Regions from separate parts of the Pseudomonas sp. Pdm06 genome, predicted to be linked through region 2. Evidence: predicted binding sites of a transcription regulator. Region 2 holds the regulator's gene; the other holds the start of a gene.
The links. The regulator FliA, encoded in region 2, starts transcription of late flagellar genes. The targets are predictions, from matches to a motif close to CTAAAGTTTNNNNNNNNNNNGCCGNTAA.

Region 1 (3,479 bases), on a different contig from region 2:
CATATCGCCTTCATCCCGTTGCTGGTGCCGCCGCTGCTCTATGTGCTGACCAAGTTGCAACTGGACCGCCGCTTGATCGCCTGCGTCATGACCTTCGGCCTGATCACCCCCTACATGTTCCTGCCGGTGGGCTTCGGCAATATCTTCCTTAATGAAATCCTGCTGGCCAACATCGCCCGCAGCGGCGTGGACGTCAGTGGCATCAACGTCACCCATGCCATGGGCATTCCGGCGCTGGGCATGGTGTTCGGCCTGCTGCTGTCGTTGTTCAGCTACCGCAAGAAACGCGTCTACGACCTGAAGAGGATCGCCCGGGTCGAGCAGGTGGCGGTGCGCTACAACCCCATGACCCTGCTGGTGGCGGGGCTGGCGATTGTCGCGGCGTTCGCCATCCAGCTCCTGGTCGACTCGATGATCATTGGCGCCCTGGTCGGCTTCCTGATTTTCTCGGTATCGGGTGTGGTGCGCTGGCGCGAGACCGATGACCTGTTCACCGAAGGCATGAAGATGATGGCGATGATCGGTTTCATCATGATCGCCGCCTCAGGCTTCGCCGAAGTGATGAAGGCCACCGGTGAAGTCCAGAGCCTGGTGGAGACCTCGGCGGCCTGGATCGGCCACAACAAGGGCATCGGCGCGCTGATGATGTTGTTGGTGGGGCTGCTGGTGACCATGGGTATCGGCTCGTCGTTTTCCACGGTGCCGATCCTGGCGACGATTTTCGTGCCGCTGTGCCTGCAACTGGGCTTCAGCCCGCTGGCGATCGTCTGCATCGTCGGCACCGCCGGCGCCCTGGGCGATGCTGGCTCGCCCGCCTCGGACTCGACCCTGGGCCCGACCTCCGGCCTGAACATCGACGGCCAGCACCATCACATCTGGGACACCGTGGTCCCGACCTTCATCCACTACAACCTGCCGCTGCTGGCGTTTGGTTGGGTGGCGGCGATGGTGTTGTAGCCTCGAGACCGAGTCGCCTCAATCGCGAGCAGGCTCGCTCCCACAGTGGATCGGTGTGAACACAAGTATTGTGGACGCCGCCGAACCCTGTGGGAGCGAGCTTGCTCGCGATGAGGCCCTTGAATTCAGTGACCCTGCCAACGGACCGTTCACCTTGTCCTACAGTTTTGCCGTGCGGTGCCGTTAATACAGCTAACCACGCCAATAACACCTACAAGAGTGAACAGCATGCGCCTGAGCCTGAAGGCTAAAGTCCTGTCCCTTGCGATACTGCCGGTATTGCTGTCCGCCGTGATCATCAGCCTGACCACGGCTTTCATCTTGAAGGAGCAAGCTAGCAAAGAGGTCCAGCAGACCCGCGAACGCCTGCTCAGCGAGGCCAAGGCCACGCTGCAGAACTACGTGGCGGTGGGCCTCACCGCCATCAAGCCGCTCTACGATGCCGCCGCGCCTGGCGATAACGAGGCGCGTGCCCAGGCGATCAAGCTGCTGTCGAATATCAGCTATGGCAAGGACGGCTACTTCTTCGGCTACGACTCCGAGACCATTCGTCTGTTCAAGGCCAACAGCCCCGATGGCGTGGGCAAGAGTTTCAAGGACAACCGCGACCCGAACGGTGTCTACGTCAACCGTGACCTGGTGAAAGTCGCCAAGGACGGAACGCATTATCTGGAATACAGCTCGCCACTGCCCGGCAGCAATGACCTGGTGCCCAAGCTTGGCTACACCGAATACCTGCCCAAGTGGGACCTCGCGGTCGGTAGCTCGGTCAACCTGGATGGTATCGAAGCCCAGGTGGCACTGGTGGAGGCCAAGGTCCACGATCGCCTGCAAGGTGTGATCTTGAGCATCGTCGGGATCGCCGCGGTGGTGTTGCTGGTGATTGCGGTGGTGGGCCTGGTGCTCGCCAACACGATCCTGCGTCCCCTGCATCTGATGAAGGACAATCTCGACGACATCGCCGCGGGCGAGGGTGACTTGACCCGTCGGTTGACCATCACCAGCCAGGACGAGCTTGGCCAACTGGCCGGTTCGTTCAACCGCTTCGTCGACAAGATCCATGGCCTGGTACGGCAGATCACCGACATGACTTCGCAACTGACCGGCCTGGTGACGCAAGTTTCCGAGCAGGCCCAGCGCTCCGAGCAGGCCATGGAGCGTCAGCGCCACGAAACCGATCAGGTTGCCACGGCGATCAACGAGATGTCCTCGGCTGCCCAGGAAGTCGCCCGCAGTGCCCAGGGCGCCGCCGTAGCGGCCCAGCAGACCGACGAAGAAGGCCAGTCCGCCAAGCGTGTGGTAGCCGGCAGCATCCAGCAGATTCATGCGTTGGTGAACGATATCCGCAGCAGCGGCGTGTCCCTGGACAGCCTGCAGCAGGACGTGGCCTCGATTGTCAGTGTGCTCGGGGTGATTCGTTCGATTGCCGAGCAGACCAACCTGCTGGCCCTCAACGCCGCCATCGAGGCCGCGCGTGCCGGTGAGGCGGGGCGTGGGTTCGCGGTGGTGGCCGATGAAGTGCGGGCCCTGGCCAGCCGGACCCAGCAGAGTACCCAGGAAATCCAGGGCATGATCGACCGTCTGCAATCCGGCACCCACGCGGCGGTGGAAGCGATGCGCCGTTCCAGTGAGGCCGGCGATGGCACCTCGGAGCGGGCCAACGAGGCGGGCGCCTCCCTCGACACCATGGCGCAGTTGATCGGCACCATCAACTCGATGAACGCCCAGATCGCCAGCGCCGCGGAAGAGCAGACCGCGGTGGCCGAGGAAATCAACCGCAGCGTGCATCAGATCGCCGTGGCCGTGGACAGCGTCGCCGACGAAACCCAACTCGGCGCCCAGACCTCCCGCAGCCTGGCCGACCTGGGCCAGCGCTTGGGCAAATTGGTGGGGCAGTTCCGAATCTGACCTGACCCTCAGGAGCTGCCGAAGGCTGCGATCTTTCGCTCTCGATCCAGATGTTTTCACCTGGGCAACCGGGTCTTATCGGGAAAGAAGGATCGCAGCCTTCGGCAGTTTCTGCGGACATATCGTTGCGCGAATTCAAGTCGAGCACTGTTGTGGCGAGGGAGCTTGCTCCCGCTGGGCTGCGAAGCAGCCCCAAAAAGACTGGAGGTGATTAGCCTGTTACACCGAGGTGCCTGGTTTCAGGGTTGCTTCGCAACCCAGCGGGAGCAAGCTCCCTCGCCACATTGCCATAATCAGGCAGGCAAACCGCCCACATCCCGCATCAACAACCCAAACCGCAGATCCACCGCATCCGGGATGGGCACGTACACCACATGCCCATCCCCCGGTGCCACCTCTATGCTCTTGCCGTTGATGTTCTGCAATTGGTGCAGGTCGAAGTGAAAGTTGCCCTTGGGGGTCATCAGTTCCATGTGATCCCCCAGGCCGAAGCGGTTCTTGACCCGCACTTCAGCCAGGCGTTCGCGCCGCTCGCCGGTCAGTTCGCCGACGAACTGCTGGCGCTCCGAGACTGAGCTGCCGTTCTGGTAGTTCTGGTATTCGTCGTGCACGTG
Region 2 (3,479 bases):
GCGCCGAAGCTCATTAATGGCTGCTCCTAAAACAGGGCTAAAACTCAGAATCCAAGGCTGGACAGCAAATCGTCCACATCGTCCTGACCGGACATAACGTCTTCTCTTTTATCGGCATGAATTTGCGGACCTTCACCCTGAGAGAGATGTTTTTGTGGATCTTTTTCAGCAAGCATCGCTTCACGGTCGTGTTCGATGCCTGCAAAGCGGTCGACCTGGCTAGCCATCAACACCAGTTTGAGCAGGTTGCTTTCCACTTCGGTGACCAACTGGGTCACACGCTTGATCACCTGGCCGGTCAGGTCTTGATAGTCCTGGGCCAGCAGAATGTCGTTGAGGTTGCTTGCCACGGCGCGGTTCTCGGTGCTGCTGCGCGTCAGGAAACCGTCGACCCGACGGGCCAGCTCCCGAAACTCTTCAGCACCGACTTCGCGACGCATGAACCGGCCCCAGTCGGTGCTCAAGGCCTGGGCCTCTTCGCTCAGGCCATTGACCAGCGGCGTTGCGCTTTCCACCAGGTCCATGGTGCGGTTGGCCGCGGCTTCGGTCAGCTTGACCACATACCCCAGGCGCTCGGTGGCGTCGGTGATCTGTGAGACTTCCTCGGCCTGCGGCATATGCGGGTCGATCTGGAAATTGACAATCGCACTGTGCAGTTCACGCGTGAGCTTGCCCACTTCCTGATACAGACCGCGGTCACGGGTCTGGTTGAGCTCATGGATCATTTGAACCGCATCGCCAAAGCGACCTTTCTCAAGGCTGTCGACCAGTTCGCGGGCATGTTTTTTCAGGGTCGATTCGAAATCGCCCATTGAAGATTCGTTGTCCATAGCTCCCCCGTGGCGCCGTTAACCGATGCGTTCGAAGATTTTTTCGATCTTCTCTTTCAACGCCTGGGCCGTGAAGGGTTTGACCACATAGCCGTTCACACCGGCCTGGGCCGCTTCGATGATCTGCTCGCGCTTGGCTTCGGCAGTGACCATCAACACCGGGAGATGCTTGAGTTTTTCGTCGGCACGCACCTGGCGCAGCAGGTCGATACCGGTCATGCCTGGCATGTTCCAGTCGGTGACCAGAAAATCGAAGTTGCCACTGTGCAACATCGGGAGCGCAGTGGTCCCGTCATCTGCTTCGGCCGTGTTGGTGAACCCAAGGTCACGCAACAGGTTTTTAATGATCCGCCGCATCGTTGAGAAGTCATCAACGATGAGGATTTTCATGTTCTTGTCCAATTCGACCTCCAAGCAGTCTTAAACGCGCCCAGCACCTGGACGCGCCATTTCAATCAATCCGGCACAACACTCGACAACGGTCTGGAGCACAACGGATGGAGACTGGCACAGCACCTGCCAGGCCAGCCTCGTCGCAGTGTCCCCACACTGCCTGTCAACGCGCTCGCCACTCCCCCAAACGCCCCCGCAAACGGGCCGCGCACTGGCTGTGTAACTGGCTGACCCGCGATTCGCTGACCCCCAGGACCTCACCGATTTCCTTGAGGTTCAGCTCTTCGTCGTAGTACAGCGCCAAGACCAGCCGCTCACGCTCCGGCAAATTGGCAATCGCATCCGCCAGCGCACTCTGGAAACGTTCATCTTCCAGGTCACGCGACGGCTCCATGTGAGCACTCGCGTTATCCTCGTGCAGCCCTTCGTGTTCGCCGTCCTGCAACAGGTCGTCGAAACTGAACAGGCGGCTGCCCAAGGTATCGTTCAAAATCCCGTAATAATCGTCGAGACTCAACTGGAGTTCGGCCGCAACTTCGTGATCTTTAGCGTCACGCCCGGTTTTAGCTTCAATTGCCCGAATCGCGTCACTGACCATGCGGGTATTGCGGTGCACCGAACGCGGCGCCCAATCGCCCTTGCGGACCTCATCGAGCATCGCCCCGCGAATGCGGATACCGGCATAGGTCTCGAAACTGGCACCTTTGCTGGCGTCGTATTTGTTCGACACTTCAAGCAGGCCGATCATGCCGGCCTGGATCAAGTCCTCGACCTGGACACTGGCCGGCAACCGCGCCAGCAAGTGGTAGGCAATACGCTTGACCAGTGGCGCATAACGCTCGATCAATTCGTACTGGGCGTCCCGTGCCGATTTTTTGTAGAGATGGTTGTAACCGCTGGCTGTCATAGCACGGGCCCTGCTGTTTGTTGCACAAGACGCTCGACGAAAAATTCCAGATGCCCGCGGGGGTTGGCCGGCAGTGGCCAGGTATCGACCTTCTGGGCGATCGCCTTGAACGCCAGCGCGCATTTGGAACGTGGAAAAGCTTCATAAACGGCGCGTTGCTTCTGGACGGCCTTGCGTACGCTTTCGTCGTACGGCACGGCGCCGACGTATTGTAGGGCGACGTCCAGGAAGCGATCGGTGACCTTGGTCAACTTGGCGAACAGGTTGCGCCCTTCCTGCGGGCTCTGGGCCATATTGGCCAGGACGCGGAAGCGGTTCATGCCATAGTCGCGGTTCAGCAGTTTGATCAGGGCGTAGGCGTCGGTGATGGACGTCGGTTCGTCGCAGACCACCAGCAGCACTTCCTGGGCGGCGCGGACGAAACTGACGACCGAGTCGCCGATGCCGGCCGCGGTGTCGATCACCAGCACATCGAGGTTGTCGCCGATGTCGCTGAAGGCCTGGATCAGGCCCGCGTGCTGGGCCGGGGTCAGGTGAACCATGCTCTGGGTGCCGGAGGCAGCCGGCACGATGCGAATCCCGCCAGGTCCCTGCAACAGCACGTCGCGCAGTTCGCAACGGCCCTCGATCACGTCCGCCAGGGTGCGTTTGGGGGTAAGTCCCAGCAGCACGTCGACGTTCGCCAGGCCCAGGTCGGCGTCCAGCAGCATGACCCGTCGGCCAAGCTCTGCCAGAGCCAGGGACAAGTTCACTGACACGTTAGTCTTCCCGACGCCACCTTTGCCGCCGGTCACCGCGATCACCTGTACGGGATGCATGCTGCCCATGTTCGTTCTTTACCTTGTCTTCTTAGACGGAGGCCACATTACTGGCTGCGCGTTCGCATAAGGAACAATGCATGGCAGACCATCGATGTAGGTACAAAAAATATTCATGATTACCTCAGCCGACCTGCTTGGTCGGGCTGTGGTAGATGTCAGCGAACATGTCAGCCATGGCTTCTTCGCTGGGTTCTTCCTGCATTTGCACACTCACGGCACGGCTGACCAGTTGATGACGGCGCGGCAGATGCAAATCATCCGGGATCCGCGGCCCATCGGTCAGGTAGGCCACCGGCAGTTCATGACCGATCGCCAGGCTCAACACCTCGCCCAGGCTTGCCGTTTCGTCCAGCTTAGTCAGGATGCAGCCAGCCAGTCCGCAGCGTTTGTAGCTGTGGTATGCGGCGGTTAGAACCTGTTTCTGGCTGGTGGTTGCCAACACGAGATAATTTTTTGACTTGATACCGCGTCCGGCCAGGCTTTCGAGCTGCATGCGCAGGGCCGGATCGCTGGCTTGCAGGCCGGCGG

Region 1: a site for FliA is predicted at 1,117-1,144, ahead of IB266_RS08105 (methyl-accepting chemotaxis protein). Genes of this name have one in related genera too.

The regions. Positions count from the first base shown of each region.
Region 1 covers NZ_JACVAH010000004.1:95,663-99,141, forward strand. The annotation lists gene IB266_RS08100 (Na+/H+ antiporter family protein) at 1-957, shown strand, start outside; gene IB266_RS08105 (methyl-accepting chemotaxis protein) at 1,186-2,865, shown strand; gene yegQ (tRNA 5-hydroxyuridine modification protein YegQ) at 3,159-3,479, opposite strand, start outside.
Region 2 covers NZ_JACVAH010000001.1:81,566-85,044, reverse strand. The annotation lists gene IB266_RS00355 (chemotaxis protein CheA) at 1-14, opposite strand, end outside; gene IB266_RS00350 (protein phosphatase CheZ) at 45-830, opposite strand; gene IB266_RS00345 (chemotaxis response regulator CheY) at 849-1,220, opposite strand; gene fliA (RNA polymerase sigma factor FliA) at 1,387-2,130, opposite strand; gene fleN (flagellar synthesis regulator FleN) at 2,127-2,957, opposite strand; gene flhF (flagellar biosynthesis protein FlhF) at 3,073-3,479, opposite strand, start outside.